DNA from 2 places in the Brevibacillus sp. FW301-21C12A genome. Region 1 is predicted to be linked to the other one. Evidence: predicted binding sites of a transcription regulator. Region 1 holds the regulator's gene; the other holds the start of a gene.

Evidence for each region. The regulator LexA, encoded in region 1, represses DNA repair genes until DNA is damaged. The targets are predictions, from matches to a motif close to CGAACATATGTTCG.
Region 2: ruvC (crossover junction endodeoxyribonuclease RuvC) is a predicted target of LexA. The motif match lies at 8,243-8,256, and genes of this name have one in related genera.

What each region holds. Positions count from the first base shown of each region.
Region 1 covers NZ_JBYTBG010000001.1:99,631-115,776, forward strand. Annotated here, with positions in the region: gene lpdA (dihydrolipoyl dehydrogenase) at 1-612, opposite strand, end outside; gene AC3WQH_RS00535 (dihydrolipoamide acetyltransferase family protein) at 619-2,022, opposite strand; gene AC3WQH_RS00540 (alpha-ketoacid dehydrogenase subunit beta) at 2,125-3,105, opposite strand; gene pdhA (pyruvate dehydrogenase (acetyl-transferring) E1 component subunit alpha) at 3,109-4,194, opposite strand; gene AC3WQH_RS00550 (alpha/beta hydrolase) at 4,529-5,263, shown strand; gene AC3WQH_RS00555 (hypothetical protein) at 5,307-5,507, opposite strand; gene AC3WQH_RS00560 (peptide ABC transporter substrate-binding protein) at 5,527-6,573, opposite strand; gene AC3WQH_RS00565 (hypothetical protein) at 6,570-6,791, opposite strand; gene ltaE (low-specificity L-threonine aldolase) at 7,050-8,087, opposite strand; gene AC3WQH_RS00575 (HesB/IscA family protein) at 8,218-8,520, shown strand; gene AC3WQH_RS00580 (UvrD-helicase domain-containing protein) at 8,594-10,834, opposite strand; gene crcB (fluoride efflux transporter CrcB) at 10,874-11,239, opposite strand; gene AC3WQH_RS00590 (DUF896 domain-containing protein) at 11,339-11,536, opposite strand; gene yneA (cell division suppressor protein YneA) at 11,629-11,970, opposite strand; gene lexA (transcriptional repressor LexA) at 12,559-13,182, shown strand; gene AC3WQH_RS00605 (DUF456 domain-containing protein) at 13,244-13,729, opposite strand; gene AC3WQH_RS00610 (DUF4269 domain-containing protein) at 13,857-14,423, shown strand; gene AC3WQH_RS00615 (CD3324 family protein) at 14,766-15,029, shown strand; gene AC3WQH_RS00620 (FusB/FusC family EF-G-binding protein) at 15,201-15,839, shown strand.
Region 2 covers NZ_JBYTBG010000009.1:53,745-69,890, forward strand. Annotated here, with positions in the region: gene corA (magnesium/cobalt transporter CorA) at 1-464, opposite strand, end outside; gene AC3WQH_RS08300 (TIGR04086 family membrane protein) at 597-998, shown strand; gene yajC (preprotein translocase subunit YajC) at 1,063-1,383, opposite strand; gene tgt (tRNA guanosine(34) transglycosylase Tgt) at 1,399-2,529, opposite strand; gene queA (tRNA preQ1(34) S-adenosylmethionine ribosyltransferase-isomerase QueA) at 2,648-3,676, opposite strand; gene AC3WQH_RS08320 (SpoIID/LytB domain-containing protein) at 3,719-5,662, opposite strand; gene AC3WQH_RS08325 (DUF2905 domain-containing protein) at 5,847-6,065, opposite strand; gene ruvB (Holliday junction branch migration DNA helicase RuvB) at 6,062-7,060, opposite strand; gene ruvA (Holliday junction branch migration protein RuvA) at 7,065-7,682, opposite strand; gene ruvC (crossover junction endodeoxyribonuclease RuvC) at 7,679-8,179, opposite strand; gene AC3WQH_RS08345 (hypothetical protein) at 8,307-8,498, opposite strand; gene AC3WQH_RS08350 (hypothetical protein) at 8,631-9,713, shown strand; gene AC3WQH_RS08355 (BofC C-terminal domain-containing protein) at 9,797-10,366, opposite strand; gene AC3WQH_RS08360 (bifunctional 2',3'-cyclic-nucleotide 2'-phosphodiesterase/3'-nucleotidase) at 10,626-12,614, shown strand; gene AC3WQH_RS08365 (phosphotransferase) at 12,701-13,729, opposite strand; gene AC3WQH_RS08370 (LysM peptidoglycan-binding domain-containing protein) at 13,741-15,159, opposite strand; gene pheA (prephenate dehydratase) at 15,273-16,136, opposite strand.

The sequences.
Region 1 (16,146 bases):
AATCGTCACTTTGGTACCGAATTTCGCAAACACCGTACCCAGCTCGATGCCGATGTAGCCGCCGCCGATCACGACCATGCTCTTCGGCAGCTCGGTCAAGGACAGAGCTTCTGTCGAGGACAGCACGCGCTTGCCGAACGGGAAGGCAGGCAGCTCGATCGGGCGGGACCCGGTCGCGATGATGCAATGCTCGAAGCGATAGCGGTTCACGTCATAACCGTGGAAGACGCGCACTTCGTTTTCGCTGACGAACAGCGCTTCACCTGGGATTACCTGGATTTTGTTACCTTTAAACAGGGAGCCAACGCCGCCTGTCAACTGCTTCACGATGCCGCTTTTCCATTCCTGGACTTTGGCAAAATCCACTTTGACGTTTTCCATGGTGATCCCCATGGATTCGGTATGTTGAGCGTGCTCATACGTGTGTGCCGCATGGATCATCGCTTTGGAAGGAATGCAACCTACGTTCAGGCACACGCCGCCCAGCTCTGCTTTTTCCACAACCGCTACGGTTTTCCCCAGTTGGGCGGCGCGAATCGCCGCCACATATCCGCCTGGGCCCGCACCGATGACGAGCACGTCTACTTCTGTCGTAAATTCACCTACTACCATTGTCTCTTATCCCTCCATGACGAGCAGCGTCGGGTTTTCCAGAAGCTGCTTCACGTAGTTGACGAAACGCTGCGCAGGTTCGCCATCAACCAAGCGGTGGTCAAAGCTCAAGGACAGATGCAGCATTTGGCCAACCACGATTTCGCCGTTTTTCACCACTGGTTTTTCGCTGATGCGACCAACGCCGAGGATTGCAACCTCTGGGTAGTTGATGATCGGCGTGAAGAACATGCCGCCAGCGGAACCGATGTTGGTGATGCTGAAGGTAGAGCCTTTCAGCTCGTCAGCACTCGCTTTGCGCTCGCGGGATTTTTTCGCCAGCTCGCTGATTTCGCCAGCGATTTGGAAAATCGACTTGCTGTCAGCCGCTTTGACGACAGGAACGAGCAGGCCGTCTTCTGTCGAAGTCGCGATACCGATGTTGTAATATTTTTTGTAGATGATTTCTTGTTTTTCATCGTCAATGGAAGCATTCAGCTCTGGGAACTTTTTCAGACCCGCTACGACTGCTTTCACGATCATTGGCAGGTAAGTCAGCTTCACGCCGCGCTCTTCTGCGAGTGGTTTCGCGTCTTTGCGCATCGCAACCAGTGCGGTTACGTCCACTTCGTCGAAGATCGTTACGTGTGGCGCTGTGTAAGCGGATTTCACCATTGCTTTGGCAATCGCTTTGCGGATGCCTTTCAGCGGAACGCGCTCTTCCAGTTCGCCAGCTTGTGCGCTGTAGTGAACGGTTGGCGCAGATGCTGCTTGGGCAACACCAGTTGGAGCCGCTGCCGGAGCTTCGACTGCTGCTGGAGCAGCCGTTTCTACTGCTTGTGCGGCAGGAGCGGATGCGACAGCGCCGCCCGCTACGAAGCGGTCTACGTCTTCGCGGGTGATGCGGCCGAGCTTGCCCGTACCAGGTACCAGTGTCAACTGCACGCCTTTTTCACGCGCGTATTTGCGCACGGAAGGAGTAGCCAACACGTGCTTGCGGTCGATTGGAGCGGCAACCGCTGTCGCTGTCGCTTGCGGCGCCATTGGCGTTTCCAGCGCCTGGTTTGCATTTGCGCTCACCTGGGAGCCGATGTCGCAGCCTGGCTCCATTTTGTCAGCAGCAGGAGCTGGTGCAGCTTCAGCCCCATGCGCATCGCCGTGACCGTGGTCTGGCAGGTTCGGAATTTCGCCTTCTACTTCGAACTCGATCAAAGGATCGCCGACGACAGAAACAGTCCCTTCTGTCACTTTCAGCTCGACAACTTTTCCTTTTACAGGCGATGGAACTTCTACTACCGCCTTGTCATTTTGCACTTCCATAATGACTTGGTCTTCTTCTACGGAATCTCCGGGCTGTACGTGCCATTTGACGATTTCGCCTTCATGGATACCCTCGCCGAGCTCCGGGAGTCTGAATGTAAAACGACTCACAGTATCTCCTCCTTTTAAACACTACGCTTCAATGAACAGCCTGCAAATTTCGGAAAGAAGGCGGAAAGCTCTCAACTTTTCCGCCATTATGTCTGTTTCCGATTAAAAATCGAGCACTTGCGTGAGTCCGTCTACCACGCGTTTCACGTCAGGCAGCCAGATATCCTCTGCTTGTGCAAACGGATAGACTGTATCCGGCGCAGTGATACGCAGCACAGGCGCTTCGAGGTGGAGAATGGCGCGCTCGTTGATTTGCGCGATGATTTCCGCAGCAACACCGGAAGTTTTTTGCGCTTCCTGCACGACAATCGCACGGTTTGTTTTCTTCACGGATGCGACGATGGTGTCGATATCGAGCGGGCTGATGGTGCGCAGGTCGATGACTTCTACCTTCGCGCCGCGCGCTTTTTCGATTTCTTCTGCGGCTTTCAGGCTGGTATGCACCATAGCACCATAGGTGATGATGGTAACATCGCTGCCTTCTTTTACTACGTTCGCTTTACCCAGCGGGATGGTGTACTCGCCTTCTGGCACTTCTTGACGGAAGGAACGGTACAGCTTCATGTGCTCCAGGAACACGACCGGATCGTTGTCGCGAATCGCGGAGATCAGCAGACCTTTTGCATCGTACGGGTTGGAAGGGATAACCACTTTCAGACCCGGCGTTTGCAGCATCAAGCCTTCCAGGGAGTCAGCGTGCAGCTCAGGTGTTTTCACGCCGCCACCAAATGGGGAGCGGAACGTTACCGGGCTGGAAAAGCGACCGCCGGAACGGTAGCGCATACGAGTCGCCTGGGAAGCGATCGCGTCGAATGTTTCAAAAACGAAGCCAAAGAACTGAATTTCCGCTACAGGACGGAAGCCGTTGATGGACAAGCCTACAGCCAGTCCACCGATTCCGGACTCAGCGAGCGGCGTATCGAATACGCGCTGCTCGCCAAATTCAGCTTGCAAACCTTCTGTCGCACGGAATACCCCGCCGTTTTTCCCTACGTCTTCCCCGAAGACAAGTACGGTTTCATCGCGCTTCAACTCTACGCGCATTGCATCCGTAATGGCTTGAACCATTGTCATTTGTGCCATGGCTTATTTCGACTCCTTCGCCAGGAATTCTGCCTTTTGCTCTTCGAGTGCAGGCGGCAGTGTCTCAAACATTACATCGATCAGTTCGGTCACTTTCATTTTCGGCGTTTCGTCCGCTTTTTTGATCGCGTCCGCAACTGCTGCTTTTGCTTCTTCAATGACAGCTTCCTCGTCTTTTTCGCTCCAGAGGCCTTTGCCTTCGAGGAATTTGCGGAAGCGGATCAATGGATCGCGCAGTTCCCACTCGCTTTGCTCTTCGCCAGAGCGGTAGCGGGTTGGGTCGTCACCTGCCATGGTGTGTGGACCATAGCGGTAGGTCAGCGCTTCGATCAGTGTCGCGCCTTCGCCGTTCACGCCGCGTTCTCTCGCTTTTTTCACCGCGTAGTAAACAGCGAGGATGTCCATACCGTCGATACGCTCGCTGGCGATACCGGCAGCCACTGCTTTTACGGCGATGTTTTCAGAAGCCGTTTGCTTTTCGAACGGCAGGGAGATCGCGTAACCGTTGTTTTGCGAGAAGAAGATGACAGGCAGCTTGTAAACGCCTGCGTAGTTCATGCCCTCGTAGAAGTCACCTTGGGAGGTTGCCCCGTCACCGAAGTAGTTGATCGCCACGCGCTTTTCGCCGCGCAGCTTGTAGCCCATCGCCACACCTGTCGCTTGCGTACATTGCGCAGCGATGATGATTTGTGGCATCAGTACGTTGACGCCTTCCGGAATCCGTCCACCCTCGATGTGTCCGCGGGAGTAGAGGAACGCTTTGTGCATAGGGAAACCGTGCCATACCATTTGCGGAATGTCGCGGTAGCTTGGCAGGATGAAGTCTTCTTTGGAAAGCGCTGCCTCGGAGCCGATCATGCTTGCTTCTTGACCCGCTACAGGCGCGTAAAAGCCGAGACGACCTTGACGGTTCAGGCTGATAGCGCGTTGGTCCCACACGCGGGTAAAGACCATTCTACGCATCAGTTCACGCAACTCATCATCAGAGAGCTCAGGCATCAAGTCAGGACGAACAACCGTACCGTCCGGTGCAAGAATTTGCAGCGGGGCGTTGTTCTCTGTTTGTTCAACAGCAGTGGTTACGCTCATCTCATTCACCTCGTCACTAGAATAAGGGGCTTCCTGCCTGCCGTGCGCCCTGCCGCGTTTCACCGAGCAGATGCTCAATCAATGGCGGCGAGTGCGAACGATGTCGGAAGTGTCCCCAATAATGGAAAAAGCAGAAGAAAAGTTGTCTCGTGCAAGAAAGGGCTTACAGCGCCGTTTGCACCACCCTGTTATACTGCAGACAAATTGTCTGTTTAATGTGTTATAGTATTGATATTACAGGGTTTATTTCCTCTCTGTTATCATTTACTATAAAAGCTGTATCAGTTTTTTTCAAGGCTTAGTTTTACATTTGAGCAAACAGGAGTGTAAATCGATGTCTGAATATGTAAAACGAACGATCATAAAAGAAGAAGTGCCAAGCATTCATGTGGACACTCCCCGCTCGGTCAAAGTGTACCTCCCGCCGGGCTACAACGAGCTTCTGTCCTATCCTGTCGTCTACTGCCAGGACGGGAATGACTTTTTTACGATGGGACGAATCGCTACCATCGCCAACCAGCTCATTTTGGAGGAAGGCATCGAGCCGTTCCTCGTCGTCGGCGTCTCGGTAGACCGCAGCAAGCGGACGAGCGAATACTCCCCCGTCGGCGCAAGAAACGAAGCGTACAAACGCTTTTTTTGCGAAGAGCTGCTGCCGTACATCGAGGAGCGCTATCCCGTTAGGCGCGACAAAGCGTCCCGCGTGCTTGCAGGCGATTCGCTCGGAGGCACTGTGGCGCTGCATCTCGCCCTGGACCAGCCTGAGCTGTTTTCGCAGGTGCTTGCGCTGTCGGGAGCCTTTTTCCAGCCGACGCTCGACGCCATCCAAAGCCGCGAGAGCCTGTCCTGGCTGCGCATCTGGATGGTCGTGGGACTGGACGAAACCGCCGTGGAGACGCATATCGGAACGTTTGACTTCGTCGAATGGAACCGGGAAGCGAAAAAGCTGCTCACGGCCAAACAGGCCAACCTGTCCTATGCCGAAAAGCCGGGCAATCACGTCTGGGGCCTGTGGCAAAAGGAGCTGCCGGATGCCCTTCGCCACTTTTTCCCGCCGCCGCGCCTGTAGCCGCTTCCAGACTCGGCTGGCTTGGCGACGTGTCCGTTTTCGGCTAGAGCGAGCCGTTGATTTCCTTGATCTCTTCGTATCCGTAATAACGGCCATCTACCATGTAAATGCCCTGGTGGGTGGCTTTTTCAATTTCTCCTGCTACCTGCTGCGCATTTTGGAGAACGATGTTGACGATCTTGCTCTCGTCGCGCTTCATCTGGTTTTGCAGCCGCTCACGCTCTTTGGCCGATATCATGTTCATCCCTCTTTTCCCTCAAGAGTCAATGGCTATAGTATTTCTTTGGAAGAAGGGAAATACACGCGAACGACGGAGAAAAACCCCCGCCATGCCGCAAGAGCCGCTCTTGGACAGACGGGGGCTTTCTGGATTTATTTTTCGCTCTTTCAAGCCTTCTTGCGAGCAGCTCCGTCGCCTTGGCGGCATCTTCCTTGAAGTAATCGTTGCTGCTGAGCTTCATCGAGGGCGGCACCCAGGCGTAGGCAGCGGGAACACCCGGCAGGACAATTCCGTCGACCAACGGCTGGCGCTCAATCGCGTAGGAAAACGCCTGGCGAATTTTTTTGTTCGTAAACGGCGGCTGGGTCGTATTAAACGTAACCGCTACGGTATTCGGATACGGGTCGAGCACAATTTTGCCCTCATCCTGCAAGCTTTGCAGCAAATCGACAGGCAGCGTATAGGCAGTGTGGCCGCCCCAATCGAGATCGCCGGAATCAAACAGCGCTTGCAACGTGTTGGTGTCGGTAATCATGCTCCAGACGATCTTGTCCAGCTTCACCGCGTCTTTGTCATGGTACTTGTCGTTTTTGACCAGCACCAGCTTGTTTTTATGCTCCCAAACATCCATCTTGAACGGGCCGTTTCCGATGTAGTTCTCAGGAGAAGCCGCCCAGCCCGGATTGGACTCGACCGTTTTTTGGTGCAGCGGGAACAGCGTCGGGAAAGCGGTCAGCTCGTAAAAAAACGGCGCGGGCGAATTGAGCTGCACTTCCAGCGTGTGGTCATCGAGCGCTTTGACCGCGACGGCATCCTTGCTTCCTTTTCCCGTGTTAAATTCTTCCGCTCCTTTGATGAAATAAAGCATGTAGGCGTACTCCGAGCCTGTTTGCGGGTCGAGATTGCGCTTCCAGGCAAATTCAAAATCGTGCGCGGTGACGGGATCACCGTTGGACCAGAGGGCGTCTTTTTTCAATTGAAACGTGTACGTCAGCATATCGGGGGAAACGGAGTAGTTCTCGGCCAGCGCTCCCGCAATCTTTCCGTCAGGCCCGTAGCGCGTCAGCCCTTCAAAACAGGCCGTAATCACGTCAAAGGAAGTCCCGTCTGATGCCAGGCCCGGGTCTGCCGTCGGCGTTCTCCCCCTTCCGCATTCCAGTTCAAGACCATCTCTTGCGTTTTGGCTTGCTCGGATTTCGTTGTTTCTGTGCCCTGGTTGTCAGTTGCCGACGGCTGGGACGAACTACAGCCTGCAACGAATTGAAAAATCAGAAACCCAATCAATAGCGCGCCTGTTCGTTTCTTCAACTCTCGCGTCCTCCTCGTCTGTGTCGAGTTCGCGAAGATGACTGATTGACAGTCTTTTACTCTCCACCATGCTATCGCATCACCGCAAAAAAGGAATCGGACGAGTTGGTAGAAAATCATGTGCTAGCGGCGAAAGATTTTTATACATATTGCCAAAAAATTCGTTCTATTTCTTCGGCGCTTCCCAAGCAACAAGCCAGTCCGCCCCTTGTCTGGTGCTGGACTGGCTTTTCGCTCTCGCTCAAACAGCCTGTATCGTTACCCGGAACACTTCGCTGCTCCCAGCAGCTTCTCTACGACTTCCAGCACTTTGGCGACGCTTTGCTCGTCGATATTACGGTGCGTCGTAAAGCGGATCACGTATTCGTCGAAGTCGACCGCCAACACCCCTCTGTCTGCGAGCCGCTGCAAAAAGTCAACCGCTGTCTCCTGGATCGAATCGGTCCTGACCAGCACGATATTCGTCTCGACAGGCTCGACAGTCAGGGACAGCTTGCGAAAGCCTGCGGCCAACTGCTGTGCCCGCTCGTGATCTTCACGCAGCCGCTCGACCATCTCGGTCAAGGCGATGATTCCCGGCGCAGCCAAATAGCCCGCTTGGCGCAAGCCTCCGCCGAGCTTTTTTCGCCACCATCTCGCTTCTTCGATAAAAGCGCGGTCCCCAGCCAAAATGGAGCCTACGGGCGCACTCAGCCCTTTGGACAGGCAAACTTGAACGGTATCCGTGTATTGGCTCAGTTCGCAAACGTCGACTCCTTGGGCGACCGCCGCATTGAACAGCCTCGCCCCGTCTAGATGAACCGGAATCCCGTGCTTTTGCGCCACGTCATAGACGCCCTTCATCTGCTCGACAGTGACCACCGCGCCTCCAGCCCGGTTATGCGTATTTTCCAGGCAAATCAATTTCGTTCGCGGAAAATGAATGTTGTTGCCGCGGATCGCTTTTTCCACGTCTTCCGGGCGCAAGGCACCGCGCTCTCCCGCGAGTGTCCGGGTTTGCACGCCAGCCAGAGCCGACATCGCTCCCCCTTCGTAATAAAAAATATGCGATTCCGCTTCCGCGATCACCTCGTCACCATTGACACAGTGGGTCAGCACAGCGACCTGGTTGCCTTGTGTGCCGCTGGTGACAAACAAGGCCGCCTCCTTCCCGAGCCGTTCCGCTGCAAGCTGCTCCAGTCGGTTTACCGTCGGGTCTTCGCGATAAACATCATCGCCCACTTCGGCTTCCGCCATCGCGCGAAGCATCGTTTCAGTCGGTTTCGTGACGGTATCGCTGCGCAAATCCATTTTCATAAAAGCGTCCCCTTCCGCATGTTCGTCTAGCAACTCTATGTTCCAGAACACTTTCCACATTGCAACTGCAATTCCCTCTTTGCTAAGATGGAGAAGAAACTCACATACATACAGTTAGGAGACTTGACCGATGAAGGTAAAGATCACTCGCAATGCAGCGAAGCAACTGACCACGATCATGGAGCAGGAAGAAGACAAAGACCTGAAGCTGCGTGTCTATATCACTCACGCGCACGGCGATCATGCACACTACGGCCTGGCGCTGGACAAACCGACCGAAGAGGATGAAGTAGTCTCCACTGACAAGGAAATCGACGTTGTCGTGAAAAAAGACGAGCCGCTTCTGGACGGCATCATCGTCGACTACCTGTATCTGCCGCAAGAAGGCTTCGTCATCACCAACCCGTCCAAAGGAAACACAGGCGACCATTAATCGCTTTGAGCCACACACGCAAAAACCCCTCTGCTGCTTATTCAGCCAGAGGGGTTTTTACTATTTGCCACGTTCAAGCCTGCGTGTACAGCTCGGGCGAAAGCTCAGCCAGCAGTGGCGCCTGCTCCCCTGCCATCTTCGTCAGCACGAGGCGATGCACCGGCCTGGTCATCGCCACGTAGAGCAGCTTCGCGTCCCACTCGTTGTTTTGATACGCATCCACATCGACCACGATGACCGCGTCAAACTGCAAGCCTTTTGTCAAATAGGCAGGCATCACGGTTACGCCGCCCGGAAACTGGTTGTCTTTGCTGCCGAGCAGCGTCAAATCGGCAATGCTCTTTGCAAGCGCCTTGTGCGCCTTTTTGCTCGCCTGAATCGTCTTGGTGACGATCGCGATCGTTTGCAACCCTTCCTTTTGCAGAGCGGCCACCCGGGAGCTGACTTCCGTCCACAGCTTGGCGCGCGAATCGGCCTCGACCATGATTGGCTTTTCGCCATGGCGCAAGACGGGCTTCGCCAAGACGGCTTCCGGCAGCTCAATCTGCCGCAGCACTTCGTTGGCGCACAGCATGATCTCAACTGTCGAGCGATAGCTTTGCGCCAGCGTGTAGTAGGCGGGACGAAGCTGTTCGAAAATACCCTGGGTCAGCTCCTCCCACGCGTGAATGCCGCGGTAGCTGTGAATGCCTTGGGCGATGTCGCCGACAATCGTCAGCGAGTGGCGCTTCGTCGCGAGCGCAATCACGGCAATCTCCAACGCGCTCAAGTCTTGCGCTTCATCCACGACGGTATGGTCGAAATGCCCGGCCTTGTTCATCCCTTCGATGATATGCTGCAAATACAACAGCGGCGCGATATCCTCCGCTTCCAGCCGCTCCTGGGCAAACAGCGCCGCAGAAGACCGGCTCACATCGCGGACCACTTCGTCGGAAATGTCCGCAGGGACAAGCTTGCGCAACAGCTCCTCCTCTGCGATCAGCTCGCGGTACGACTCGAAAATGTCCAGCCGCGGGAAGGAGACGAGGTACGTATCCAAAATTTGCTCCAGCATTTTTTCAAACTTGGCCAGCCCTTGCTTGTCGAGGTCGACTTTTCGCTCGCGCAAATGCGAAAATAGTTGCTTGTTCATCTCTTGCTTCAAATGCTTGCGCAGCGCATCGACGCGTCGATGGTACGGCAAGGACCCGAACTGCTCCAGAAAAAACTGCCGGATCGTCTCGCCCGGGATGGAGAACACTTGCTTCGTCTTGTTGTAAAGAAAACTCAGTTTTTTGAACGGGATTCTCGTCTCGATCACGTAGCGTATGTACTCTTCCATGGCTTCCCGGCACGCCAGCGAGCCTTTGAAACGCAGCCGATGGCGGGTGATTTCCTGCTCCCGCTCGTCCTGCCCTTCTTCAAAAAACAACTGCAGCGGTTTGTCCGGGCTCACGATCCGCCAGCCTTTGGGCATGAGCGGCTTCACGAGCCGCGCCGCCCAGTCTACAAACGTCGATTGCTGAACATCGTCGACGCCAAGCTCGGGTAGCACCTCTGATATGTACGTCAGAAACATCCGGTTCGGGGCGAACACCATAAATTTTTTCGACATCATCGTATCCTGGTAGTTGTAAATCAGGTACGACAGCCGATGCAGCGCAATCGTCGTCTTTCCGCTGCCCGCAACCCCTTGCACGACGATCGGCCGATCTTTTTCCGCGCGAATGATGTCATTTTGCTCCGACTGGATCGTCGCGACGATATCTTTTAAGCGGCTGTCATTCGTCAAGTTCAGATTGGCGTTCAAAAATTCGTCGATGAAGCCTTCCTGCAAAAACTCGTCCGGGTGCCCCATCTCGCGGTTGATCGTCTCTTTTACAGCGCCATCGTAAATCCCGACGATTTTTCCGTCCTCAATTGCGAAGTTGCGCTTCAATCTCACCTCGCCGCGCACGATCTCGCGCCCCATCCGGTAAAACGCATCCTTGCTCTCTCCGGAATAATAGAGACTGGCAATGGGCGCTCGCCAATCCACGACGATCGAATCAAACGTATCGCTGCGGACGATCCCTCTTTTTCCGATGTACACCTGGTCAAGCTCGTAAACCTCGTCCTTGAGAAAATCGACTCGGCCAAAGTACGGCTTGTCGCGTCCGTGATCCTCCAAATAACGCAGGTCTTTTGCCTTGCTTGCGTTCACGACCTGCTTGACGTAATCGTCGGTCGCTTCCCGAATCTCTTCGCGCAGCCGAGCGATCTCCCCATCGATCAATGCAATCGTCTCATCCAGCTTGTTTTGTTCTGCCTCGTAATCGCGGTGTTGGGTACTCACACCCATCCCCCCTCTCGTCTTTTATCAATGTGATGGTCGTTATTGCATTTGTCTGGCAAGCCAGATTCCCGCGGCACAAGAGAGCAGGCCGACCACGATACTGAGCAGGGCGTAAACGAGCCCGCGCAGCCATTGTCCCTCTCCCCAGAACGAAACCACTTCCAGCGAAAATGTGGAAAACGTCGTGAATCCGCCCATAATACCTGTCGTAAACAAAAGATACAGCTCAGGCGAGAAGCCTCCCCGCTCCTTGCCGATCACAAACAAAACGCCGATGGCAAACGAGCCAATGATGTTCGCCAGCCACGTGCCTACAGGCCAGCCCGGCTGATTGGCAACCAGCGCCAGCACATAACGAAGCAACGAGCCGACTGCTCCCCCAACCGCTACAGCCACCCATGCCATTGGTCCCCCTCCTCAATTGCAAAACTGGCAGAAGTCGTCAGGAACAAAAAGACACCCGAGCGTCAAGCAAGGATGTCTGCCGTATCAATACAAGTAAGTTTACTGTTTTGGACGATTTTCCTCAAGATCTTCCACATAGCGGATGGAATCCAGATTCGCTCGAAGCGACATCTTGACCGCATCGATGTACTTTTGGCGCAGAGCTTTTTGCTCCTGCTTCTCCTCGTCAGTCAAGCCAACCTCGCGAGATTTCTTGACCAGTTCGTTGATTCGTTTAATTTCCGCGTCAGATACCACGTTCCGGTTCCTCCCACTCTGTAGTAATGCCGCTTTATTATATCATATCAGTCGGAACTGGCAAGAGAGCGGATGGCGGGCAAGTGCTCGAATCAGTCCGTTTCCGGGATGAACAAGGTCTGCCCCGGATAAATGAGATTGCTGTCGAGGTTGTTCGCCATTTTGATATCGAAAATCAGATCGCGCACATCCACCTTTTCCGAATGATGATGGCGCACAGCAATCGTCCAAAGACTGTCGCCGGAGCGAACGGTCACTTCTTTTCCTTTTAACGGCTCTTTATGCGCAGAAGAGGCAAACACCAGTTCGGTAAGCAAGTAAAAAAAGAGAGAGAACGTCAGCAAAAACAAAATAGCTTGTCCTCTCGTGATGCCCAAACGGACGCGGCGAGGCTGCTTTTTCTCGAAACGGTTATGGATAGACATGGCATTCATAATATGACCCCCTGCAAACATACGTTCTATAAGTTCGTATCCCTATCATAAATGAGAACATATGTTCATGTCAATACAAAAACCGCCGTCTCGCAAATTCGCGCGGAGCTGCTGTGCGCAGCCGTTTTTGCTTCGGATGACGCTGCCGGGCGACTCTATTGGGGTGGATTTAGCTCGTTTCTAGCTGGTTGCTTGCTGCCTGAACAGAAGTCCAAGTGTGCCGCGTTGGTGCGGTTTGTGGCTTGGCGTAAGCTCGGCTCTTCGGTACTGGAGCGGCTGGCGGTTTGACGTGAGCTCGACTCTGCGACAGTGGAGCGGCTTGTGGCTCGACGTAAGCCCGGCTCCGCGACGATGGAACTGTTTGCCGACTTGGAGTTAGCCCGGCTCTATTACAATGGAACGGCTGCAACTTACGGCTCCGGCCGCCCGCCCGCGCTTTTTTCGAGATTTGGCCGATGCTGTCGAATCAAATGCATTTACCCTGTCAAAAATTCCTGTTCGCATCAAAATCGAACTTATGTTTGTCGAACGCAAGCTCCCATGGTATAATATAGGAAAACATGTTCGAGAAATCAGGGGTGTCTCTCTATGTCAAAATTATCCAGCAGACAACAAGCCATAATCGAATTTATTCGCAAGGAAGTCCGGGACAAAGGCTATCCTCCATCCGTCCGCGAAATCGGCGAAGCTGTCGGACTTGCCTCCAGCTCTACTGTGCACGGTCATCTGGCGCGCTTGGAAAAGAAAGGGCTGATCCGCCGCGACCCTACCAAGCCTCGCGCCATCGAACTGCTGTCTGAGGAAGACCGCTTCCAGGACAACTTCGAGGACTCTGTCGTTCGCGTTCCCGTCATCGGGAAAGTAACCGCCGGGCAGCCGATTACCGCGATTGAGGACGTCGAAGAGTACTTCCCGCTTCCAGAAAATATCGTGACTTCAGACAAGGTGTACATGCTGCGGATTTCCGGGAACAGCATGATCGACGCCGGTATCCTGGACGGCGACTACGTAATCGTGCGCCAGCAGCACGTCGCCAACAACGGCGATATCGTCGTCGCCATGACAGAAGAAGACGAAGCGACCGTCAAGCGCTTTTTCAAAGAGAAGAACCACTTCCGCCTCCAGCCGGAAAACGCGACGATGGAACCGATCATTTTGGACAACGTCACCATTCTCGGAAAAGTCATTGGCGTCTATCGCCTCATCCACTAATCGTTCCAGCGCATGAAAAAAGGACAGCCTCCGCTGTCCTTTTTCGTCTCTATCATTATATTTATCTGGCAAGGAAAAACCAGACGATCATGCTCACCTGCAACACGACTTTGACAACTGCGCTTCCCAAAAAGCCGATCAGCGAGCCAAAGCCTGCCTTTACCGCTTTCTCTATCGGCTGCTTTTGCACGAGCAACTCCACCAGCACCACGAGCACGAACGGCATAATCAGCATCCCGAACGGCGGGAACACGAAGATTCCGAGAACAATCCCTACGGCCGCAGCCACCGAAGACCATTTGGAGCCGCCGTACTTTTTCACGAAAAACATGTTGGTCAACAAATCCGCACCGTACAGCAAAATACTGAGCACCACCATCCCCCACCAGAAAGACGCTGGCAACCCCGCTCCCGGATCGGCTATGAAAAAGTGGTAGAGCAAAAAGCCTGCCCACAGTAAAATCGTATCGGGTAGTACTGGCAAAAATATACCGGCGATACTTAGCGCGAAAAGCACCAACACGATAATCCAAAGAACAATATCCATTCTCTATGCACTCCTCTCACATAGGTAATACGAGAAAAAGCCGATTGAAGTTGCACTCTTCTTTTGCGAATCCGTGAGGCCGTCTGCGAGGAGTACCTGCCTATTTTAACGAAAGCGGAGGGTTACTATGACGCGAAACTGGCGCGACCTCTCTTATTTGCACAACGGGACACCGAAACAAAAAGCTGCGGGCCAGGCCATCGCCCAATCCGCGGTCATGCAGCGGCTGCAAGCGTTCGATCCCGTGCTCGCAGGTACGATCCCTCTGGACATCGACATTGCGGACAGCGATCTGGACATTATTTGCGAGTGCCACCACCTCGAGCAGTTTGCCGACGTCGTCCGCGCTTCGTATGCGGCGTATGAAGGCTACAAGGAAGCTCGTCTGCTCGTGCAAGGCGTGCCCACCTGCCTGATTACGTTTTTTGCCTGCGGCTTCTGGTTTGAGCTGTTTGCCCAACCGCGCCCGGTCGAACAGCAAAATGCGTATCGGCACATGGTCGTCGAGCACCGTTTGCTGCTGCTCGGTGGCGCTGACGCCCTCCGCGCCATCCGCCAGCTCAAGCAAGACGGCCTGAAAACCGAACCTGCTTTTGCCTCCTATTTTAACATTCCGGGAGACGATCCATACCAGGCGCTGCTGGATGTGGAAAAGTGGACGGAAGAACAGCTCCGCACTCTTGTGACCAGGTAAAGAGTCCCCCGCTCCTTTGTCGCATAGGCGGACGGCGCGCGCGTGGCGAAAAAATCGCCAGAGCCGCGGTGCAAATGGCGGACAGATGATTTATAATGGGAACTACTGCGCGGGCACTTGGCGGCGCGCAGGGAGAAAACGCGAACGAGGGGGTGTGTGGTTGGTGAATGGAATTGGTTTGCCAGATACTGCAGCGTCTCATGCAAAGCCTGGGAATAAGGCGATACTTTGCATGAGGTGGACAGTCGTTTAGACAATTCATCGCCTTCTCTAACGTATCTCATTTCTTATTTCCTGGCTTTGCCCCTTATTTTTCACTTTAAAAATAAGGAGCGAGCGGAAATGAAATATGTGAATGCAGCCAGCATGCTGCCAGAAACCTTGATCGCAGAAATCCAAAAGTACGTGCAGGGAGAAATCATCTACATTCCGAAACCGAAGACGGCCCATCACAAATGGGGGACCCGGACCGGCGGCAGAAAACAGTTGGATGAACGCAACAGCGCGATCCGCAACGCTTTTCGCGAAGGCGCCTCCATCCAGGAGCTGGCCGAGCAGTACTTTCTCTCGACGGAAACGATCAAAAAGATTGTGTATGCCAAATAGACAAAAGCACTGGCGCGTCCACGAGACGGTCAGTGCTTTTCCTATGCCGAGTTCTTTTTACAATCGTTCTTTCCCTTTGCAGCGCACTCCGCTCCTTTTACAGTAGAAGGTACAAACACCATCACAACTCCTCACGCCTGACGGAGTACGCTGCAAGGAGGAACCAGAAAGATGCAACCATTTATTTCACCCCACCACTATCACTTCATCAAAGCACAGGTGCAAACCTTGTTGAACGCATACACAAGCAGCACAGACCCTAACGTCATCCGGGCCCGCAAAGAAATCGCCCAGGAATCCGTGTTCCAGCTCTTCCCCGGCATGACAGAGGAACAAAAACAACTGCTTGCGCCACTCGCAGCCATCAAGGAAAAGAACGAAGCCAAACAGTTTTTGCTGCGGCTCTCGCCGTATATCATCCCTTTTCCCGCTTTGACCGAGCAAGCGATCAAAAAAATGTTCCCGAAGGTCAAGAAGCTCAAGCCGCCTGCGACAGCGGAAATCCCGTATGCCGAGACGTCGTATGTAAGCTGGTTCGACAGCGGGGCAGACAAAAAGTACATGATCGCCTACTACCCTGACAAGCTGATCGGCATTCACGGCGTTTTTACTCCCCTGCCCAAAAAAGGGATTTGTGCGATCTGCAACAAAATTACCGACATCGGCATGTTCGTCCTGGAAGCGCGGGGGGCGGGCAACGGCACGTATTTGAAAAAAGGAAACTACTTGTGTCAAGACAGCGTCACTTGCAATCAAAATATTCGTTCGCTGGAAAAACTGCATGATTTTCTGGCTACGATGGTCAAATGAGCAGAAACACGATCATGCGCGAAAAACAGTGGCGGCTCCTTGTTCAAGCTTAGCGAACAAGGAGCCGTTTTCATAAAAAATACCCCTCAAGCAACTCAAGGGGCAGTTGACGGCAAACGGGCGAGAGGATGCATTCGTTCTTTTGACCGAATCTTTGATGAAGCCCGCTATCTTTGCGAAAACTGCGCGGAGAAATGGAGCTTCCACAAAGGCCACGCCATCAGGAGGGCGATTTTCATCGACAATGGCGTCCATCAACGGAAAGGGAGGATTTTCCTTTCGGGTACCTTTACTATACTTTGCTTCT
Region 2 (16,146 bases), on a different contig from region 1:
AAATACTCATCGGTAATCCCGTCTACGATCGCATAGAGCAAGTAATCAGGACCCCGGTTCAGATAGGAATTGTTGCGGTGACACATGGCAGCGATCCGGCCTATCGTGTTCATCGGCGATTTGTGAATCGTAACGATGTAGTTGGGGCCGAGAAAAACGTTCAGTTCTACCGTGGTAATCTCGTCGTCGCTTTCTTCATTGTAACGCAGGGCGTGAAAAACGAAGAAATAATAATCGTCGTACTTGTCTACCTTGGCCCGCGGACTGACGTGCAGGCAGTCCTCGATGGCCAGCGGGTGAAAGTCGAAGATTTTGGCAATATAGGGCAACTCGTTGTTCCCCACATCATACAGGTCGATCCAGAGCAAGTCCTCGGGAGATTTCAGCCATTGATCTTTTGTGGACAAATCAACATCGTGAAACATTTTCTGCTCTGAATGGTTGTAAAAGTACGTTTTAATCATTCTTCCTCACCCCCGTCTCGTTCCCCATCCATCATACGAAAATTCCTCCCAATGTTCAACGCGAAGATGAATACAGCGGCCAGGCCTTTCATATAGATGGTACAAACAGTGACCAGTGAGGGGGTAAATACCGTGCGGAGTGCGTCCACCTCTGTGCTGACAGGACTTTTGTACACGACAGGACTTGTCTTGTTTGGGGCATTGCTCGCTACCTTGCTTCTTAGCTTTACCAGCATGCGCGAAGGCTCTCTGCCTTATTTTACGTACATCATCAACGCGATTGCCTTGCTCGTCGGCGGTTTCGTCACCGGAAAGCGCTGCGGCGGCAAAGGCTGGTACTACGGAGGCTTGACCGGGTTCTCCTATTTTCTTCTGATTCTTTTGATCGGCTTTCTTGGCTTCGATGCCCCGATGCAGTGGGGAACGCTCCTCTTTTTGCTCGGCGCGTTCGGCATTGCCGCGCTGGGAGGGATTCTCGGAGTCAATTCGGCCAACTCCAGCAACAAGCCCAAAGGCTTCAAGCCGAGACGGTAAAAAGCTTGGCAGGCAAAAAGCAAAACAAAAGCAGGCGGGAACTCCCACCTGCTTTTGTTTTGCTTTATTTGGACTCTTCTTTTTCCGCTTCCGCTTTTGCCGGCTCGCTTTTCGCTGGCTCGTTGCTTGTAGAAACAACGCTGTTGATCGCGCCGCGATCAAACGTAACGTTGACGTTGTGCGCGATGCGCAGCGTCACCGAGTCGTCGTTCAATTCCTGAATCGTACCGTGCATGCCGCCGATGGTGACGATTTTGTCGCCCTTTTTCAGAGCTGCAAGCATGGCGTTGCGCTGTTTGGCTTTCTTCTGTTGCGGACGAATCAGCAAGAAGTAGAAAATCGCAAACATGATGATAATCGGTAAAAACTGAGTCAAGCCCTCCATGAAAATCCCCCTCGATTAAAAAGATCTATCTTCACTCAATCCATACTGAGCGAAAAACTGGTCCCGGAAATCTTGCAAGCGGTCTTCAGCAATCGCCTGGCGCACCTGCTCCATCAGCTTCACGAGGAAATGCAGATTGTGGTAGGTGGTCAAACGGATGCCAAAGGTCTCCTCCGCCTTGATGAGATGGCGGATGTAAGCGCGGGTGTAATTCTTGCACGTGTAGCAGTCGCAATTCGGGTCGAGCGGAGTAAAGTCGCGTGCGTATTTGGCATTGCGGATGACCAGTCGTCCCTGGCTTGTCATGCATGTCCCATTGCGAGCGATCCTCGTCGGCAAGACGCAGTCAAACATGTCAATGCCGCGGATTGCGCCGTCGATCAGAGCGTCTGGCGAGCCTACTCCCATCAGGTAGCGAGGCTTGCCTGCCGGAAGCAGCGGAACGGTATGCTCCAGCACTTCGTACATCAAGGAAAACGGTTCGCCCACACTCAGCCCGCCAATCGCATATCCCGGAAAATCCATGGAGATGAGGTCTTTGGCGCTTTGCTCGCGCAGGTCGTTGAACATTCCGCCCTGTACGATCCCGAACAGAGCCTGCTCGTTCGGCCGTGAGTGCGCCTTCAGGCAGCGCTCCGCCCATCGGGTCGTGCGCTCCATCGACTTTTTCACGTAGTCGTACTCCGCAGGATAGGGCGCGCACTCGTCAAACGCCATGAAAATATCGGCGCCGAGCGCGTTTTGAATCTGGGTGGCCTCCTCCGGGCCGATAAACAGCTTTTCCCCGTTCAGATGAGAGCGGAAGGAAACCCCTTCCTCTGTGATCTTGCGGAGGTTGCTCAGGCTGAACACCTGAAATCCGCCGGAGTCCGTCAGAATGGCGCGGTCCCAGTTCATGAAGCCGTGCAGCCCGCCTGCTTCGCGGACGATTTCATGCCCCGGACGCAAAAACAGATGGTAGGTATTACTGAGGATAATGCCCGCTCCGATCGCTTTCAGCTCCTCGGGACTCATCGTCTTGACCGTTGCCTGCGTGCCGACTGGCATGAAGACAGGAGTGTCAATCGTCCCATGGGGAGTGTGCAGCTTTCCGAGACGAGCGCCTGTTTGCTTGCATGTTTTGATTAATTCGTAGCGTACAGCCAAATTGTCGCACTCCTCAAGCTATGTATGTAAGTCTTTCCTATTATAAGAAAACTTGAGAGTGAAGTAAACCCACCCGACTTATAAGTATACACTTATACGGGTGGGATGTGTACCTTTTTTAAACGATCAGCATCGCGTCCCCAAAACTGAAGAAGCGATATTCCTCCTGGACGGCCGCTTTGTACGCATTCATGACATGCTCCTTGCCAGCCAGCGCGCTGACCAGCATCACGAGCGTCGACTTGGGCAGATGAAAATTCGTCAAAAGCCCGTCGAGAATCGAGAACGTGTATCCCGGGTAAATGAAGATGTCCGTCCAGCCCGACGTCGCCGCCAGCTTGCCGCCGTTCGCACGTCCGACCGTCTCCAGCGTCCGGCACGAGGTCGTTCCGACCGCAATGACTCTTCTCCCCTCCGCCTTCGCCTTGTTCACCAGCTCAGCGGTTTCTTCCGGAATCTCGTAATACTCGGCGTGCATGACGTGCTCCTCGACCGAGTCGGCAGAGACCGGCCTGAACGTGCCGAGTCCGACGTGCAGCGTCACGTACGCGAGCTGTACGCCTTTTGCAGCGATTTGCTCCAGGTAAGGCTTGGTGAAGTGCAGCCCGGCTGTCGGCGCCGCCGCTGAGCCTCGCTCGCGCGCATACACCGTCTGGTACCGTTCGCTGTCTTCAAGCTGCTCATGAATGTAAGGAGGCAGCGGCATCGAACCTAACTGGTCGAGAATCTCGTAAAAAATGCCCTCGTACAAAAAGCGTACGATCCGCCCGCCTGTCTCTGTCGCTTCTTCGCATACGCAGCGCAAAAGCCCGTTGCCAAAGACCACTTCCGTTCCCGGCTTCATCCGCTTGCCTGGCTTTACCAGCGTCTCCCAGCGATCGTCCCCGAGCGATTTGAGCAAAAGCACCTCGATCTTCGCTCCCGTCTCGGCCTTTTCGCCGATCAGCCTTGCGGGCAACACGCGGCTGTCGTTCATGACGAGCACGTCCCCCGGCTGCAAATGGTCGATCAAGTCGGTAAAGCGCTGATGGGAAATGGCGCCAGTCTGTTTGTTCAAAACGAGCAGCCGCGAAGCTGTCCGGTCTTTCAATGGATGCTGGGCAATCAGATGCTCCGGCAGTTCAAAATCAAATTGTTGCACGTCCACGAATCGTTAACTCCTTTAATGACAGTTCATGTGGCAAAAGCCTTACTTGTCAATTGTCACATCCTGGTAATAGTGTTGCAAAATCTGCAGGTAGTCATACCCTTTCTCGGCCATTGCGCGAGCGCCGTATTGCGACACCCCGAGGCCGTGTCCAAAGCCGTAGCCGCGGAACAGGAACTGCGGTCCTCCCTGCTTGCCGCCCTGGATCACTTCGACATCAAACTTCGTGCTGCGAAGCGGGCTTCCCCCTTGCTGGAAAAGCGAGCGGAAGGCATCCGGGGAAGGAACGGCAATCGGAACCCCGTTCGCCTCCATCGCGATCACGCGCCCGGACGGTCCTCGCTTCGTCACTTTCAGACTGGTGACGTTCCCCTGAATGCGCGGTGCCTTGTTTTTGTCCTGGTTCGCATTGAGCAAGGCCGTCAGTTCAGCGGAAGTAAACGGGCCACGCGTCCACGCATAAGCATTTTCCTCAGCCTCTTCGGAAAGAATCGTCACCTCAGCGCCGCTTGGCAAGGTAGACAAAACCCGATGCGTCGTCGTGCTCGGACCCGTGCGCAAGTTCGTGTTTTCCGTTGTGATGACGGCTATTCTGGCGCCATTGGCCTCTGTGCCTGTCAGCCGCACCAGGTCGCTGCGCACATATCCGATCGTCCCGTCCGCGAGCTTTACCCGATACCACAGGCTCGCCGCTTCCAGCGGATACGTATCGTCGCTCTCGACGGGCTGCAAATACGGAACGGGATTTCCCCACACTTCTGTGCCATCGGCGGTCATTCCGCCTGCGTTCGAGTAGAACAGGGACTCGACGAGCTTGCCCTGGTAGTAGATGACTTCCCCTGCCGTCTCATCCACCGCCTCGCGGACGTCCTCCGACTCTTTTCCATAGCCGTAATACGCCTGCTCCGTCACCGTATCCGACACGTTGGCAATCCCGTACTTGTTTCCTTGCCACAAAGCTCTCGTTCTCGACAGGACCGCCTGCGTTTTCAACGCTTCCAGCGGCCAGCCCGGAGCCATTTCCGAGCCGACAACCCCGTACAGATACTCCTCCAGCGGCAGTTCATTTACAACCGTCAGGTGACCGTTGTATTCCGACAGCTCCATCTCGCCGCGGTACGTCCGCTGCTCGCGTTCCACGACGCCGATCAACGCTTCCGGCTCCGCCTTTTTCGCCTCGACCGTCAGCTTGGCTTGCGGCGAGAATACGTACTTCCAGATCGGCTCATCCGGAGAGCCGTAAACATCTTGCTTCAGTACGACATACGACTGGCTGTCAGGCGCCTTGTAGGAAAAGTTCGGAAAAGCGCTGCTCGCTTTGCGCGCCAATGCCGCAAGCGCTTCCTGGCTGACCTCGTCGCCGATCCAGACCGCGTATTTGACTTTTTCGCCGTTTGACAACAGCACAGGGTACGCCGGGATGCCTTTTTGCTCAAACGACTCCTGCCATTTCTGGGCTTCGCTCAAGCTTTTGAACTGCCCCGCTTCCAGCCGGAGCGGGCCTTGGACAACCGGCTTTTGCCCCGTCGCCTGGGCCACGGCCGCCACTTGATTGGCCGCTGCCTGATACGTGTCGTATGTACCGCTGACAACCTGGTAAACGGTTTGTCCGCCTCGTTTCGCCACCTGAATCGAGCCTTCATATTTGCGCTGGCTCAAAAGCTGAGCGATTTGCTGCGCTTGGTTCCAGTCTGGCGTCTGCGCCACGATCAGATGATATTCATCCACCCGGTAACGGGCAGCTTCCCCTTTTAATTCTGGCAACTCGATCTTGCCTTCCGGGCCTGCTAACGTCACTTCCATTCCTTTTTCAGCAGTCAGCGTAACGGAAGGAACAACTCCCCTGTAGCCTTTGCCCGTATCCACAAAGAGCGCCACCCGGATATGTTCAGAAGCCGCCTCGGCCGGCGCTGGTCCTCCCATTAGAGCAACTGTCATCAGGCTCACCGAAAGGACTTTCCCCATCCACTTCTTCATGTCGTCCAACGTCCTTCCTTTCTCCTGATCTCATCTCGTCGAAAATTGGCATGTACTCCCATCTTTTTCGACAATCACAGGCGATTTTCCTGCCCTCGCCCGCAAAATGGGACCAGGCGACGCAAACAAAAAGCCACCGGACGAAACAGCTCCGATGGCGTACAAACAGGCTATGTGTGCAAGGCAAATGCCCTCATTTGAAAAGCCGAAACAAATACATCCCAAGAGACAGCACGATGCTGATGACGATGCACGTCACGACCGGAAAGTAAAATTTGACGTTTTCCTTTTCCACCACAATATCCCCAGGCAGGCGTCCCAGCGGCAAAAAGCGGCCGCCCACCTGCCACAGCAAGCCGATGACGATCAGCACGGCTCCGCCGATAATGAGAAGCTTGGCTATTGGATTCACGATTTCATCTCCCGCCCAAAGTGCTGGTACGCGCTCGGGGTCAGCACGCGGCCCCGCGGCGTCCGCTGCATGAAGCCGATCTGCATCAAATACGGCTCGCACACGTCTTCAACGGTTTGCGCCTCTTCGCCAATCGTGGCGGCAATCGTATCGAGCCCGACCGGACCGCCGTCAAAGCGGTCGATGATGGCGAGAAGCAGCTTGTGGTCGATATGGTCCAGTCCGCAGGCGTCTACCTGCAGCCGCTCCAGCGCTTCTTTGGCAATCTCCGTCGTGATGACGCCCTCGCCTTTTACCTGGGCGAAGTCGCGCACACGCTTTAACAGACGGTTCGCCACGCGCGGAGTTCCCCGCGAGCGACGCGCGATTTCTTCCGCGCCGCCTTCGCGAATAATCACCTGAAGAATATCCGCTGCCCGAGAGACGATAAAGGTCAGCTCGGGAACGGTGTAAAACTCCAGGCGGTTCACCACCCCGAAGCGGTCGCGCAGCGGCGCAGAGAGCATCCCTGCCCGCGTCGTCGCGCCCACAAGCGTAAACGGCGGCAAATCGAGGCGCACACTGCGCGCGCTCGGCCCTTTGCCGATGATGATGTCGAGCGCAAAGTCTTCCATGGCCGGATAGAGCACTTCCTCGACGCTCCGGTTCAGCCTGTGAATCTCGTCGATAAACAGCACGTCGCCTTCCTGCAGGTTGGTCAAAATCGCCGCCAGATCGCCTGGCCGCTCGATCGCCGGTCCGGACGTCGTGCGGATGTTCACCCCAAGTTCGTTGGCGATAATTTGCGACAGCGTCGTCTTGCCCAGTCCCGGCGGTCCGTACAGCAGGACGTGGTCCAGCGATTCCTTGCGCATTTTCGCCGCTTCAATAAAAATTTTCAAGTTTTCCTTGACGTGCTGCTGTCCGATATACTCATTCAAATAACGAGGACGGAGGCTCAACTCCGCCGCATCTTCTTCCCAGTTCATATGCGTCGTGATGATTCGCTGATCCAAAATCCTACCCCCTCATGAGCAGGGCAAGCCCTTGTTTGATGAGCTTTTCCACACTATCGCCCTCTTTTGATTTCTCCGACAGCGCATTTCTGATTTTTTGCAGCTCGCCGTCCGAGTAGCCGAGCGCCGTCAAGGCGTCGAGCGCCTCGTTCAACGCGGAAACCGCCTGCTCGCCTGCTGTCAGATCGCCTGCCGCGACGGTCAGGATCGCCGATGGCGTGTATCCGACCAGTTTGTCCTTGAGATCGAGAATGATTCGTTGCGCGGTCTTTTTGCCGATTCCAGGAAACTTCGTCAAGTAGGTCACATTTTCCTGTTGCACCGCCATGACCAACTGCTCGGGAGTCGCCGCCGCGAGAATCGCCAGGCCGCCCTTTGGCCCGATACCGTTCACGTCGAGCAGCTTGCGAAACAGGTCGCGCTCGTCACGGGTGGCAAAACCGTAGAGCAATATCGCGTCTTCGCGGACGTGATGGTGCGTGTACAGCTTGGTTTTGCTGCCTTCGTAGCGCACAAACTGGTACGGATTGGGACAAAACAGGCGATACCCGATCCCTCCGGCTTCTACCACTATGTATTCTGAATCGAGGTAACAGAGTGTCCCTTCCACAAAATCAATCATTTTTGAACTCCTTCCGAGATGGAGATGAACGCCCGAAACTGTGCGTGCGTAATCGCAATGCCCAATGCATCCGCCACGTCGTCAGGCTTCGGCACTTCTTTCAGCCGCAGCAACAGCTTGGTCATTTCCTGTATTTGCTTTTTCTCTGCCCCGCCGTAGCCGGTCACCGCCTGCTTTACTTGCATCGGCGTGTATTCATACACAGGCACTCCGGCCAGCTCCGCCGCCAGCAGGATGACGCCGCGCGCTTGCCCCACCGTGAAGGCCGTCGTCACGTTTTTATTGAAAAACAGTTTTTCTACTGACATTTGATCCGGTCGATACGTTTCCAGCAGGCTTTGCATCGCTTCAAAAATCTGCTTCAAGCGAAGCGGAACGGGCAAGCCTGCCTCTGTCTGAATGCTGCCATACTGGACGGGACGCAATTGGCTACCCTGTTTATCCAGAACCCCAAACCCAACGATCGCAATGCCAGGGTCGATTCCTAAAATGCGCATGGTCCACTCTCTCTCCGTGTGCAAAGTTTCTACTCTCTACTGTATCACAAAGCGCTCGAAAAGCGAACGTGTATTTCCATGCAAAAACCCGCTCCTGCCAAAAGGAACGGGTCATACGGCGTCGCTTTTAGTGTTTGTTCATTCCAAGTGAGTCCGACACATCATGCTGCATGTGCGCGTATTCATCTACGCCGCTCTGCATCTGCTCCTGGATCCGGTTGATCTGCTGGTAATTGAGCTTGTTGTGTCCTTGGTTCAATTGAACGTACAAACGCTGGTGGAACTGGTCCTTGTAGCTACCTCTGGGCATGGTAGACATAAGAAAAGATTCCTCCTTCGATCGCCGTATGAGTACAGTATGGCGTCCCGCCTCCGGCCTTATGATGCCAAGATTTACAGCTCATTTCCGCCGTTTCGTCTTGAAACCATATAGGGTGGAGGTGCTGATTCGGTGCGACGTTTACTAGCCGCTTTCTTACTCGTCACGCTTCTCTTCTCTGTCTGCTGCGCAAAGCAGCCCGCCCAGGCGAAAGGCAAAGAACCGATTACCGTTTCTGTCTCTGTATCGCCGACTTCGCCTTTTCACTCTACGCTCAATGTTCGCGCCCAGCATTCGTTCGTCAAACGGCTGTTTGCCGCAAAAAAGGTTCCGGCTTTCGTGAATCCCCACTGGGTTCGCGCCACCTTGACCGTCAAAAAGCGCCAGTTTGTGTACGACCACGACGGGAATTTGTTTGAAAGCAACAAGCCGCTGCAATACCTTTTGCCGACGGATGTTCACCAGCGAATCGAGGAGCTTGTCGCGCAGGTGGAACGCGTGCATTATGCCAAAGCGACGCCGTGGGAGCAGGTCAAACACACCTTCGGCCGCATGGAGTACGCCACCGTCATCGACCTGGAGACTGGCGAGCGGTTCCACGTCCAGCGCCGTGCGGGCAGCAGGCATGCCGATGTGCAGCCGCTGACGCGCACAGATACGCAGACGATGAAAAAGATTTACCAGGGCAAATGGAGATGGAAGCGCAGAGCGATTCTCGTCAAGGTCAACGGCGTTTATTTTGCCGCCTCCATGCACGGCATGCCGCACGGTGCAGGGGCGATCGCGGGCAATGACTTTCCCGGCCATTTTTGCATCCACTTTTTCGGAAGCTCGACCCACAAGCGCAAGGAGCCCGATCCCAGCCACAGCCTGATGATCGAAAAAGCGTCCGGCTCGCTTGCGACGACGATCACAGGCGCTACTGCCGAGGAGCTGGTGGGGTATTTCCTCACTGCCCTGCACGAACAGGACAACCACGTGCTGCAAATGACGACAGACGGCTTCCCGCTGCCTGCCCGGCTGTCTGACGTAGCCTCCGTCCGCAAGACCGAAATCGTCATTCCTTCTGACGAGCGGGGGCCGTTGCTCTCGGAGGTCCACGTCCACCTGACTTACTTCACGCATGACAACCATGAACGGAACGAAGAGTGGACGTTTCTGCTGCGCCGCTCCACGCCGTGGGACAAGTGGCGGATTATCGCTGTAGACTTGTAACGAAATGCAGCACAACAGTACGGCAGCACGAAAAAAACCGACCATTCCCCCTGCGGGATCGCCGACTTTTTCCTCTGCTCGCTTTAGTCGCCATCCAGTTGAAACTCCCCGTACGTCGACAGGACGCTGTTATACTCTGCCAGATTGCGAATGCGGATGCCCCGCTTCAAGCTCTCCAGCTCTTCTTTTGGCAGGCTCGCTTCCATTTTTGCCGTGTTGATGCGGTAAAACGTCTGGATGACGTCCTGCTCGGCGGGAACCCCGTGAAACAGCGTCAGCATTCCGTCCGCCGACAAGCCGAAATGGCCGTTCTCCTTGCATGCGGGAGAAATGTCCTGTTCCCTTCTCATTAAAATCATTTTGCTCGGATCGGCTGTCACGATCTCCCAGCCTTTGTAATCCCCCATCGCTTCCGGCAAATGGCCTGCGGCGATCGGTTGACGCTCTTCATCCCGGACGCCGCACAAGTAGCTGCGGGTCAACACCAGTTCATACGGCTTTCCTGCCACCGTTGCCGTCTTGCCGATGTCTGTATGCAGCAGTTGAAGCAGTCCGTTCTCTCTGCCTCCGCTGCCTGCCAGCAGGATGCCCAATACGACACCGGTGAGAAGCGCAGCGCCCCACGATGCGTACACCATCCATTTTTTTCGCATGATTTGATGAACCCCTTCTTATACCTTTTTTCCTAGTTTTGCCATGTTTGAAGGGGGACATACGTGAATCTCTCAAGGATTCGTAATTGGCGAGAAATTTATCGCGGGCAAACGGCAAATTGAGCAATCATTATATCTTTTTTGTCAATAGACAAAATTTAATAATCTTAACCTACAATTATCTACCAATCTACAGATTGTAGTGATAAACTATTTTTGCTTGGCACTTATTGTGAACTTATTGGAGGTCAACCAAAAAATGAAAAAGACAAACAAACAAATGCTGACCGCTTTTCTCCTCAGCACTTCTTTAGTTGTCAGCGCTCTCACGTTCCCTGTTACCCCTGTGAGCGCCGAAACTGGCTCCACCCTGAAGCTCCGCCTGCTTGAAACTACCGATATCCATACCAACATCGTAAACTACGACTATTACCAAGACAAAGCCACGGACGAGTTCGGCTTCGCCAAAACCGCTACGCTGATTAAAAAAGCGAGAGACGAAGCGAAAAACAGCATCCTCATCGACAACGGCGATCTGCTGCAAGGAAACCCGCTGGGCGACTACGTAGCGAAAATCGATCCGCTGCAAGACGGAGAAACTCACCCGGTTTACAAAGCGATGAACCTGTTGAACTACGACCTTGGCAACATCGGGAACCACGAGTTCAACTTCGGTCTGGAACATCTGGATCGCAGCCTGAAGGGCGCGAAATTCCCTTACATCAACTCCAACGTCTACATCGACGACAAGGATAACAACCCGAACAACGACAAAAACATGTTCACTCCTTATCAAATCCTCGAGCGCAAGTTCAAGGACGAGAGCGGTAAAGAAGTAACCTTGAAAGTCGGTGTCATCGGCTTCGTTCCGCCGCAAATCATGCAGTGGGACAAAGCGAACCTGGAAGGCAAAGTGATCGCCAAAGACATTGTGGAAAGCGCCAAAAAGTTCATCCCTGAGATGAAGCAAAAAGGTGCCGACATCATCGTAGCGGTTCCGCACTCCGGCATCGGCCCGGTTGAACCGGCAGCGAACCTGGAAAACGCGAGCTACCAACTGAGCAAGGTCGAAGGCATTGACGCGATCCTGTTCGGCCACTCCCACCTCGTCTTCCCGGGACCTGGCTTTGAAAACATCCCTGGCGTTGACGGCGAAAAAGGCACTATCAACGGCAAACCGGCTGTCATGCCTGGCTACTGGGGCAACAACCTCGGCGTGATCGACCTGACGCTGAAGCAAGAAAACGGCAAATGGAAAGTGGCTGAGTCGGTTACCAAAACGATTCCGATCTACGACAAAACAAACAAAGCTTCCTTGGCAGATGCAGATCAGGCCGTTCTCGATGCCGTCAAAGAAGACCACGACCACACCGTGGAATGGGTGCGCTCCGCTGTAGGGAAAACGTCTTCCCCTATCTTCAGCTACTTCGCGCTGGTACAGGATGACCCATCCATCCAGATCGTGACGAATGCACAAAAATGGTTCGTAGAGAAAAACATTAAAGGCACAGAATACGACGGCATTCCGGTTCTGTCCGCAGGAGCTCCATTCAAGGCAGGCGGCCGCAACGGCGCATCCTACTACACCAACATCCCTGCAGGCACGATCGCCATCAAAAACGTATCTGACCTGTACATCTATCCAAACACATTGAAGGCTGTTCTGATTAACGGCTCCCAACTGCAAGAATGGCTGGAGCGCTCCGCAGGCCAGTTCAACCAGATTGATGTGAAGAAAACAGAAGAGCAGCCGCTCATAAACGAAGCGTTCCCTACTTACAACTACGACGTAATTGATGGCGTAACCTACCAAATCGACGTGACACAGCCATCCAAATACGCGATTGACGGCAAGCTGGAAAACAAAGATGCGAACCGCATCAAAAACCTGTCCTACAACGGCAAACCAGTCAAACCGGAAGACAAGTTCATCGTCGTCACCAACAACTACCGCGCAGGCGGCGGCGGCAACTTCCCTGGCCTGGACGGCAAAAACATCGTCATCGATTCTCCGGATGAAAACCGCCAAGTAGTGATCGACTACATCCTGAGCCAAAAAGACATCAACCCGGCAGCAGACAACAACTGGACGTTTGCGCCAATCAAAGAAAAAGTGAACGTAACCTTCACTTCTTCTCCAGACGCGAAGCCTTTTGCCGAAAAAATGCCCAACCTGAAATTCATCGGCCAACTGGAATCCGGCTTTGCCAAGTTCGCTATCGACCTGTCCAAGCCAGCTTCCAAGTAAGCTTAGCGTCTCCAAGACAAACATCCCTCTTTTGCAAGAGGGATGTTTTTTTCGTATCGTCCAATCCGAGCGGACAAAAGAGCAATTTACCCGACAAAATGATATTCTCCCCACGGCGAACGCTGGAAGATGCGCTCCCCGTCATTCAAAAACTTTTGCCGGTTTTGGGCAAGTTTTCCCTCTAGCATGACAAGCTGCAGGACGCCGCGCATATGGTAGCCTGGTCGCCTGCTGTACAGCCCTGTCACCTCGCGCAAAAAATTGTCCGGGTAACGGAGCAGTTGATGAACGGTCCAAATTTGCGTGTCGCTCAAATAGTTAATGTTGCTGTATGCCTCCATCGCTTCCACGAACGATTCCATCCGATAGTCCTGCATCAGCAGCATGCGCGACATCAACTGGACGAGGTCGACGAGCTGAATGTCGTGGCCGACCGTATCCAGGTCGATGAGATAGCAGTTGCCCCGCTGGGTGAGCAAAAAGTTGTGGCTGGCAACGTCCCGATGCGCGAGCGTACCTCTCTCCATGGCCAGGAACATTTCCGGCGTCAACGGCAGCTTGTAGGCAGACTGCAGCAACTGCTGGCCGTCGCGCAGCACTTCATCAGCCGAGTGGGCGATGATTTGCTCCAGCTTGTTTTGCGGGCCGTTTTGCTCAATCATCCAGGTGAGCCGCTCGAAGTATTCCAGGCGGCTTTCCCATTTATCCAGCAAGTTCGGCTTTCCTTCGTACGCATACGAATGGGAGACGGGAAAGCCTTGCGCCGCGACATGGAAGCGCGCCAACGTCTCCGCTGTCTTTTTCACGTCATAGAGCGACGCGTTGTCGGCTTCCTCGCCGTCGATCAGCTTCATAATCGTGTAATAACGATCCTCGTAAGGAAAAATTTTGGCGCCCTCCGCATCGGAGACGTAGTGCACCGTGTGAACAAAGCCCTTTTGCCTCAAGGCATCGGCTAACTCCGTGACCCATACTGCTTTTTCCAACTGCTTATACCCTTTGATGATCCAGTGTCCCCGGTCTGTTTTGAGCAGATTGACGTTCCTCTTAGGCTTAACCCCGTGCACCTCACAACGAAAAGCTTTTTCGATCGCTGGTATGAGTCCTTTGTTCATAACCGTCCCTCTCAGTACGAAGAGGATTCATCGAGCCCGTCTCCCCAGTTTGGCCATGCGCCTTGCTCTGGCATGGAGGCGACGCACTGGGTAGGCGGGAACATCATGTTGTTGTGAAACGGCTGCGGGCCACGGCTGCTTCTCACGCGTCTGCGCTTTCTGTACTCCGGGCTGGCCGAGGAACACTCACATGATGACGATGACTCCACTGGTTCTGGGCAAACAGGCAGCTTCGCGCGAGGCTGTCTAGGCGGAGACGGTGGATATGGCATAGGCATGGGCGGATGCATCGGTTGCAGCGGATACAGCGGCATTGGAAGCGGCATCGGACGTATCGGCGGCATTCCGAACGGGATCATCCCCGGGAATGGCGGCATCATCTGCCACGGGCTGACAAACGGCCTGTAGGGAAACATCGGCTGTCCCGGGCCTGGACCTGGGAACGGCCTTTGCCATGGCCCTGGCCCCATCTGCTCCGGACTGACCAGTTGTCTTCCCGGCTGCTGCGGCATTCTCGGAGTCGCGCACGGCGGGCAAGGTCGCACAGGCGGGCATGGCCGAAGCTTTGGCGCAGGCGGCAGCGGGTGCACTTGCTGCTGCGGCGGTCTCGGTGGCATCGGCATCGGGCGTACCTGCTGTGGCGGCATTGGCTGCAGAGGGCGCACCTGTGTCGGAGGCATCGGCGAAAACGGCCTCACCTGGCCTGGTGGGATGTTTGGCTGAGCCTGAACAGGCGGGCATGGCGGACACTGGATCGCAGGCGGTGTCTGCGGCTGAAGCGGCCTGATCTGTGTAGGCGGCAGCGGCGGTACGTTCGGCATCGCGATGTTCGGCGGGCTGGGAGGCTGGTAAATATACGGGCTTACTTGCGTTGGCTGCACGGGCGGAACGACAGGCCGGGCTGGCGTCGTTGGCACTGGCGGCCTCTGCGGCTCTAGGTTGATGTTCGGTCCGGGTGGCTTTGGCGGAACGACCCTCTCCGGCAGCGGTGCAGGCGTTGGCGTTGGCCGGATCGTCTCTGGCGACACAGACGGGGTTGGCGAAGCCGGGGGCCTTTCCTTCGCTGGCGGCGTAAACGGAATCTCCGGACTCACTCTTGGCTTGGATTCCGATTCAATCCGCACCTCTTCCTCTTGTTCTTCCGGCTCGATCGGACGCCGCTCAATCTGCAGCGGAACTTCCTCCGACTCAGGCTCGGTAATCGGCCGTTCTTTTACATATGGAGCCGCCTCGCTCATCGGGTGAGGCGTTGTTCGTGGCTGTGGTCTGACAGGAACGCGCTTTGCCGGAATTTTGATTCTCGCTCCGGGATAGAGCGTGTCGGGAGTTTTGATCTGGCTGTTTAAGCGCAGCAGTTCCTTGTAATCGACGCCGTATTTTTTGGCGATCTTCCACATGCTCTCGCCTTTTTGTACGATGTGAATCCTCAATGTTTCTCCTCCCTTGCGTAAAAACTCCCTACCATGGTATGCACCCATGGGCGTTTTGCTCCTTTACGCCTTGGCTTTCTTGAACGGGGGAGAGAAAAGAAAAAAGCCAATTTCTAAAAATTGGCTTTTTGCATATAAAACGGATACGTTCCAAGCTGGCGCACCTGACAGCCGATCGCTTCAATCTCGGCAAAGGCTCCCGGCAGCAGGACATCATCCATTTTTTGCTCGATATCAATGACAAAATAGTAGCTTCCCAATGCTTTTTTCGTCGGGCGGGATTCAATCCGCGACAAGTTGACTTTTCTCCAGGCAAACGCCGCCAGCACCTGGTACAGCGCCCCCGGGAAGTCTTCCGGCAGCGTGACGAGAATCGTCGTCTTTTCGCGCGCAGACGCCGGCAGCGCAAGCGGTTCCTGGCCGACGAGCACAAAGCGGGTGTAGTTATTCGAATAATCTTGAATTTGCTCGCGTGCGAATTCCAGCGGATAAATCTCCACATTCAGCCTGGTGCCGACAGCAGCCCACGGCTCTTCGGGATGCTCGCTCACGGTTTTCGCTGCCAGCGCCGTGCTGTTCACGTACTCGATCTGGGCGTGCGGCAAGTTTTCGCGCAAAAAGTTGTGGCTTTGCGCGATCGCCTGCGGATGCGACAAAACTTTCGTAATCGCAGACAAAGGCAGCGGCTGCTCCCTTTTTGCCACCAGCAAGTTTTGCGTAATCGGCAGCGCCAGCTCGGCCATAATCGGCAAGTCGACTTCGTGAATGAGCCAATCCAGGGTGGAGTTGACGGTTCCTTCGATGGAATTTTCCATCGGCACAACCCCGAATGCCACTTCCTTGTTGGAAACGGCGTTCAGCACATCAATAATGCTCGGGTACGGAACGAGCGAGATCGGCTGGTCTTGCGTCAAAGACCGGGCCGCCTCTTCCGTGAACGTTCCGCGAGGTCCGAGAAAAGCGAGTTTCTTCTCCATGGCGTTCTCC